Regions from separate parts of the Streptomyces sp. NPDC031100 genome, predicted to be linked through region 1. Evidence: riboswitches for the same ligand, from Rfam matches in the RefSeq annotation. Region 1 holds a riboswitch; the other holds the start of a gene.
The links. A riboswitch is a leader RNA that binds a small molecule or an ion and turns the genes downstream of it on or off. The one in region 1 is predicted to bind cyclic di-AMP.
Positions count from the first base shown of each region.

Region 1 (3,198 bases):
AACACACCGCCCCGGACCAGGTCATCACGCTGTACCTCAACTGCCCGGGCGGCTCGTTCGGTGCGATGACGGCGGTCTACGACACGATGCGGTACGTCAGTTGCGATGTGGAGACCTATTGCCTCGGCCAGGCGGCCTCGGCCGCCGCGGTACTGCTCGCGGCCGGGACGCCGGGCAGGCGGTTCATCCTGCCCGGCGCGCGTGTTGTGCTGCGGCAGCCCTCGCTGCCGGAGCCGGCGCAGGGGCAGCCGAGCGACCTCCTCATCCAGGCCGAGGAGTTGACCCGGATGCGCACGCTGATGGAGGAGATGCTCGTCCGGCACACCGGGCGCGACGCCGGGCAGGTCGCCCGGGACCTGGAGCGGGACCTGGTGCTGGACGCGCCGGGCGCACTGGCGTACGGCCTGGTGGACGGCGTCCTTCCGAGCCGTAGGGCTACCCCCGGCACGTACGCGGGGTGAGGAGTCGGTGCTGCCACCCGAGCTTCCTCCGCTGCCCGCACTGACCTGTGCCGAGGGCGAGTTGATCGACCGTTACCTGGAGGCGGTCGACCTGCTGGGCCGGATCAACCCGGCGCAGACCGGGGACACCTATCGTGGGCTGCGCGCGGCGCAGGCCCTGGTGCGCAAGGCGGCCGAACTGCGCGACGCGCTCGCCCTCATGCACCGACGGGGCGAATCGGAGCTGCACGGGGACACGCTGGCACGGGCGTTGAGGGTGCTCGACGGAGAGCGCCGCACTGCTCGCGTCGTGCTCCCGCCGGACTGCGTCGGCTGATCCGGACGCGCGTCCGGCCCGGCGGGGCCCGCATGTCGACGTGCCGTCCGAGCCGGACGGGAAACCGCACGAATGGCCTACCCCCGGCCGACGTATCTTCAGATTTCTTTCGAGGCCTCCCGACTTGCGCAGCACACGGGTTCCGGGCTCTCCGCAGACCTGCTCCACCGCAGGTCGGGGGCTACGTACGGGATCTGACGGCGACTCGAACAGAGCAGTGTCCACCCGAACGGGCGAGTGGTGAGTAACGCCACAAACTCCCGATTCCGTTGGGATTTTCCGACCGCTGTGAGTCAAGATCCGTGTCTGACGACAAGCCCCCGCCACAACGGCGGGGCGGTCCGGGCGGACGCCGAATCCTGCCGCCGCCCGGATGACCGGTCGACAGGAGTGGATCGGCAGGAGTGGAGGACCCAAGCAAGACGGGTCGCCGGGACGGACGTTCGTCGCAGACGGGCGGTCGTGCCGAGCAGCCCTTGGGGTGAAGCCGCGGCAACGCGGCCGGGCAACTTCGCCAGCCCGAATCCGACAGGTCATCCTTCACAGGCGGCTGACGAAGGGTTGCGCATGACTGCGCTCAATCGTGTCCCGTCGCTCATGGCCCGGGCCGGTACGGCCTCGGCTCTCACCCTTGCCGCCGTGGGCGGCTCGATCGCGGTCCCGGGCCTCGCCAACGAGGCCTCGGCCGCCACTCTGGCGACGAAAGCACTCCAGATCGCGGCCTCCAAGAAGGGCGCCCCGTACGCGTGGGGGGCCACCGGGCCGCGCAGGTTCGACTGCTCGGGGCTGACGCTCTACTCGTTCAAGAAGGCGGGCAAGAAGCTGCCGCGTACGGCCGCCCAGCAGTACAACAAGACGCACCACATCTCGGCCAGGAACCGCAAGGCCGGCGACCTGGTGTTCTTCCACTCGGGTTCCAGCGTCTACCACGTCGGCATCTACGCCGGTAAGGGCAAGATCTGGCACGCCCCGAAGACCGGGTCCGTGGTGCGGCTGGAGAAGATCTGGAGCAGGAGCGTCTGGTACGGCCGGGTCAGCTGACACCGGTTCAGAGCCTGTCTCTGAACCCCCGCCTGCGCCCCGACGGGGGTTCAGAGACAGGCTCTCAGGTCAGGAGCGGCTCCAGCAGCAGGGCCGCTCCGAGCGCCGTCAGCGCCACCCCGGTGCCCGTCTGCAGCATGCGGGCGGCCCGGGGCCGGCGCAGCCACCGGCCGAGCCGGTCCACCAGCAGGGCGACCACCTGGAACCACGCCAGCGCCAGCGCGCAGACGATCAGCGCGAGCAGCAGCGTCCTGGGCAGAGCGGAACCGCCGGACGGCACGAACTGGGGCAGCAGGCTGAGGAAGGTCAGCGAGGCCTTCGGGTTGAGGACGTTGGTGACGAAGCCCTGCCGGAGCGGGTGCCCGGCCGACGGCGCCGTCTCGTCGGTACCGGCGGCGGGCCGCCGCAGCGACCACAGGGTCCGCACACCGAGCTGCAGCACATAGGCGCCGCCCAGCAGTTGCAGCGCGCGGAAGAGCGCGGGTACGGCGACCAGCACGGCCGCGACCCCGGCCACCGCAAGTGTGGTGTGCACCAGCAGGCCGCCCGCGATACCCAGTCCGCAGACCGCGCCGGCCCGGCGGGAGACCAGGGCGTTGCGTACGACCACCGTGAAGTCGGCGCCCGGCATGGCGACGAGTCCGGCGGCGATCCCGGTGAAGGCGATGAGCTGTCCGTCCATGGGGCCAGCGTGCCTGCAGAGAGCCTTCAGCAGGTATTTCGAATCAGAAAGGCGAGCCTTAAGCAGTGCTTTAGGCTGGCACCATGTACGACCCCACCCGGCTGGCCGCGCTGGTCGCCGTAGCGGAGGCGGGCTCCATCACGCGGGCCGCCGACCAGCTCGGCTACACGCCGCCCGCCCTCTCCCAGCAGCTGGCGAAGCTGGAGCGGGAGGCGGGCACGACGCTGCTGGTACGGCATCACCGCGGGGCCCGGCTGACCGAGGCGGGCCAGGTGCTGGTGACGCGGGCCTGGGGGTACCTCCCACGCCTTTAAGGCAGTGGGGGAGGGTGCTGGACGAGCTGGAGCAGGCCCGGCACGAACTGGCGCGGCTGACCGGTCTGTCGGGCGGAGTGCTGCGGCTCGGCACCTTCCCGACCGCAGGCGTCCATCTGCTGCCGCCGGCGCTGAGCGCATTCCGCCGGGCGCATCCGGATGTCGAGCTGTCGGTCGCCGACTACGACCCGCCGGCCGGGGTCCTCGCGGTGGCGGCCGGTGAGGTGGACCTGGCGCTGACCCACGCCTATCACCCGGGCGAGGCCGCCCCGGTGCCGGCCTCGGTCGCGCTGGAGCCGGTCCTGGTGGAGGAACTGGTGCTGGTGACGGCCCCGGGGCACGCCCTGAGCAGTGCCTCGTCGCGGCTGCCGCTGGAGCAGCTGG
Region 1 covers NZ_JBVIGN010000013.1:196,020-199,217, reverse strand. Annotated here, with positions in the region: gene ACZ5DS_RS32555 (ATP-dependent Clp protease proteolytic subunit) at 1-461, shown strand, start outside; gene ACZ5DS_RS32550 (hypothetical protein) at 469-777, shown strand; cyclic di-AMP (ydaO/yuaA leader) riboswitch at 1,118-1,341, shown strand; gene ACZ5DS_RS32545 (C40 family peptidase) at 1,345-1,818, shown strand; gene ACZ5DS_RS32540 (LysE family translocator) at 1,883-2,500, opposite strand; partial or broken gene ACZ5DS_RS32535 (LysR family transcriptional regulator) at 2,584-3,198, shown strand, end outside.

Region 2 (3,198 bases), on a different contig from region 1:
CGCGTTCGGGTAGTCCTCCTCGAACTGGAGGATGTTGCGGATGGTCGCGCCCCGGAAGGCGTAGATCGACTGGTCCGCGTCACCCACCACGCACAGTTCGGCGGGCGGGAGGTCGGCCTCGGTGGGCGGTACGTCCTCATCGTGTTCGCCGGTGCCGACCAGCTCGCGCACCAGCGCGTACTGGGCGTGGTTGGTGTCCTGGTACTCGTCCACCAGGACGTGCCGGAAGCGGCGGCGGTAGTGCTCGGCGACGTCCGGGAAGGCGCGCAGCAGGTTGACCGTCGTCATGATCAGGTCGTCGAAGTCGAGCGCGTTGGCCTCGCGCAGCCGCGACTGGTAGAGCGCGTAGGCCTGGGCGAGGGTCTTCTCGAAGCCGTCGGCGGCCTGGGCGGCGAAGTCCTCCTCGTCGATCAGCTCGTTCTTGAGGTTGCTGATCTTGGCGCTGAAGGACTTGGGCGGGAAGCGCTTGGGGTCGAGGTCCAGGTCGCGGCAGACCAGGGCCATCAGGCGCTTGCTGTCGGCGGCGTCGTAGATGGAGAACGAGGAGGTGAAGCCGAGCTTCTTCGACTCGCGCCGCAGGATCCGTACGCACGCGCTGTGGAAGGTCATCACCCACATCGCGTTCGCGCGCGGGCCGACGAGCTGCTCGACGCGCTCCTTCATCTCGCCCGCGGCCTTGTTGGTGAAGGTGATCGCGAGGATCTGGCCCGGGTGCGCGTTCCGCTCGGCCAGGAGGTGGGCGATGCGGTGGGTGAGCACGCGGGTCTTGCCGGAGCCGGCGCCGGCCACGATGAGCAGCGGTGAGCCGGCGTGGACGACCGCCGCGCGCTGGTTCTCGTTCAGCCCCTCCAGGAGCGCTGCCGCGTCGATCGCGGGGCGGGGGGCGCCGTCGCGGTAGTACGCGTCCCGGTCCGGCGGCGCGTCGAACTTCCCGCCGAACAGATCGTCCGGAAGCGGCTCCGGAGCGTGATCGTCCTCGGGCGGCGGCGGGGGTTCCTCCTCGTGCCCGCGAGGGGCCTGGAGGTCCGCCAGGAAGCTGTCGTCAAAGAGGCTGCTCATCGCTCTCCGAGTCTAGGGCGCCGCACCGACAACCGGTCGCCGTCCCGGGAACACGGCCCCGCGGGCGCCCGCAATCGGACACAGCACGGGGAGTCGATCAGCGCGCCGCTCCAGGTCGATCGGGCCCTCACGCTGCGGAAGCGCCTTGTCACGCCCGTATGAAAACGGCCTCAGGTCACGGAAATGTATCGGACATATGGCACACCAACCTTCACAGGAGTCACACGAGTTGGCTAGGTTGCCGTCAGGCCGCACGACCCCCTTCCGGCGAACGTCGCCGAGCGCCGCGGCCTCCGCCGAGTCCGGTGCGCCCTTATCTGGCAGCCGGAGCCGGGGACCCACCGATCCTGGGGTGAATCGGCCGACTCCCGCCCGGGACGACGCCGTAGGGCAACCCTTCCGAACCACCCGCCCGAACCCGACAGCTAACCCGGTAGGCGGCACATTGGAAGGAGTCGCCTCCTTTGGCGTCGCACCGCAAGCCGCGCCCCGGCACCACCCTCGGACCGGGCCTGCGCACGCCCGCCCTCGCCACCGCCGCCTTCACCTCCGTGGCCGTGCTGTCCCAGACGGCCGAGGCCGCCCCCGTCCACGACGGCAGGCCGAGCGTGGAGGAGATCGAGAAGAAGATCGACGAGCTGTACCGCCGGGCGGACTCGGCGACCGAGCGGTCCGAGGAGGCCACGGAGCGGGCCGGGCGGCAGCAGGGGCGGCTGGAAGCCCTGCGCGCGAAGACCCTGCTGGCGGACGCACAGCGGGAGGAGACGGAGCGTGCGCCGGGCTACTTCGACCAGAACCGGCTGATGGACCGGCTGGCCTCGACCGTGAAGAAGCGGCAGCAGACCGCCAGGGGCGTGGAGGCGCCGGCCGACAGGACCATGGATGCGGCGGCCGCCACGGGCGTGGAGGCTCCGGCTCTCTGGAGCCCGCAAGCGCCGGCCGAGACCCCGGCCCCGTCGCCGCGTGACCCGAAGAGCGCCAAGGCCGTCGTCCAGAAGAAGCTCGCCTCCGCCCGCGAGCTGCTGTCCCGGCTGACGGCCGGGGAGCAGGCACGGCCGACCGCGCCGAAGCACCGGAAGCCTGCGGAGGCCGACCCGCGGTCGTACGGGTCCTCCGGCGCGCAGGCCACCAAGGCCGAGAAGGCGATCTCCTTCGCCCGCGCCCAGATCGGCAAGCCGTACGTGAACGGGGCCAGCGGCCCCGGCTCCTACGACTGCTCCGGCCTCACCCAGGCCGCCTGGAAGGCCGCCGGTGTCACCCTCCCGCGCGCCGCGCGCGACCAGGCCGACGCGGGCACCCCGGTCGCCCTCGCCGACGCACACCCTGGTGACCTGGTCTTCTTCCACGAGGACCGCAGCCATGTCGGCCTCTGCACGGGCAACGGGATGATGATCCACGCCCCGCAGCCCGGTGCGTACATCCGCGAGGAGTCCGTCTTCCACGGGGGCGAATCGATCATTCACAGCGTGGTGCGCCCGGCCTGACCGTCGTCTTTTCGAGCCCCACGCGCGCGTGCCCTCCTCGCCGGGCCCGCGAGGCTCCTTAGCATCGGGCGCATGCCCGGCATCTCAGGTCTGCGTGCGTGGTGGGCGGAGCGTCCGCCGGCGGCGGGGGCCGCCGTCATGGCGACCGGCATCGTCTCGGTGGGCCTGCATCTGACGGGCGCCGAGACGCTGTCCCGGGTCTTCCTGTGGCTGGCCTGCGTGGCCTGGGTGGCGCTGGCCGTCGACTTCCTCGTACGGCTGCTGGTGCGGCGGCAGCGGTGGGTGGCCGAGGCGGAGAGTCCGGGCGCGCTCACCGCCGTCGCCGCCACGGCGGTGCTCGGCACCCGGTTCTCGGCGCTCGGCCGGCAGACGCCGGCCGAGGGTTGCTGGCGGTGGCGGTGGTGCTGTGGCCGGTGCTGCTGGTCCTCGTCGTACGGCACTGGACGCGGCGCATGCCAGGAGCGGTGTTCCTGTGTTGTGTGGCCACACAGGGGCCGGCGGTGCTGGCGGCCACGCTGGCCGCGGCCGAGACGACGGCATGGCTCGCGCGTGCCGCGCTGGTGCTGTTCTGGCTGGGCCTGGTGCTCTACGTCCTCGCCCTGCAGCACTTCGATCGGCGGCAGGTGTTCGAGGGGGCCGGGGACCAGTGGATCGC
Region 2 covers NZ_JBVIGN010000012.1:233,967-237,164, forward strand. Annotated here, with positions in the region: gene pcrA (DNA helicase PcrA) at 1-1,059, opposite strand, end outside; cyclic di-AMP (ydaO/yuaA leader) riboswitch at 1,358-1,515, shown strand; gene ACZ5DS_RS31080 (C40 family peptidase) at 1,524-2,543, shown strand; partial or broken gene ACZ5DS_RS31085 (tellurite resistance/C4-dicarboxylate transporter family protein) at 2,616-3,198, shown strand, end outside.
Region 2: another riboswitch for cyclic di-AMP. It lies ahead of ACZ5DS_RS31080 (C40 family peptidase); the one in region 1 lies ahead of ACZ5DS_RS32545 (C40 family peptidase).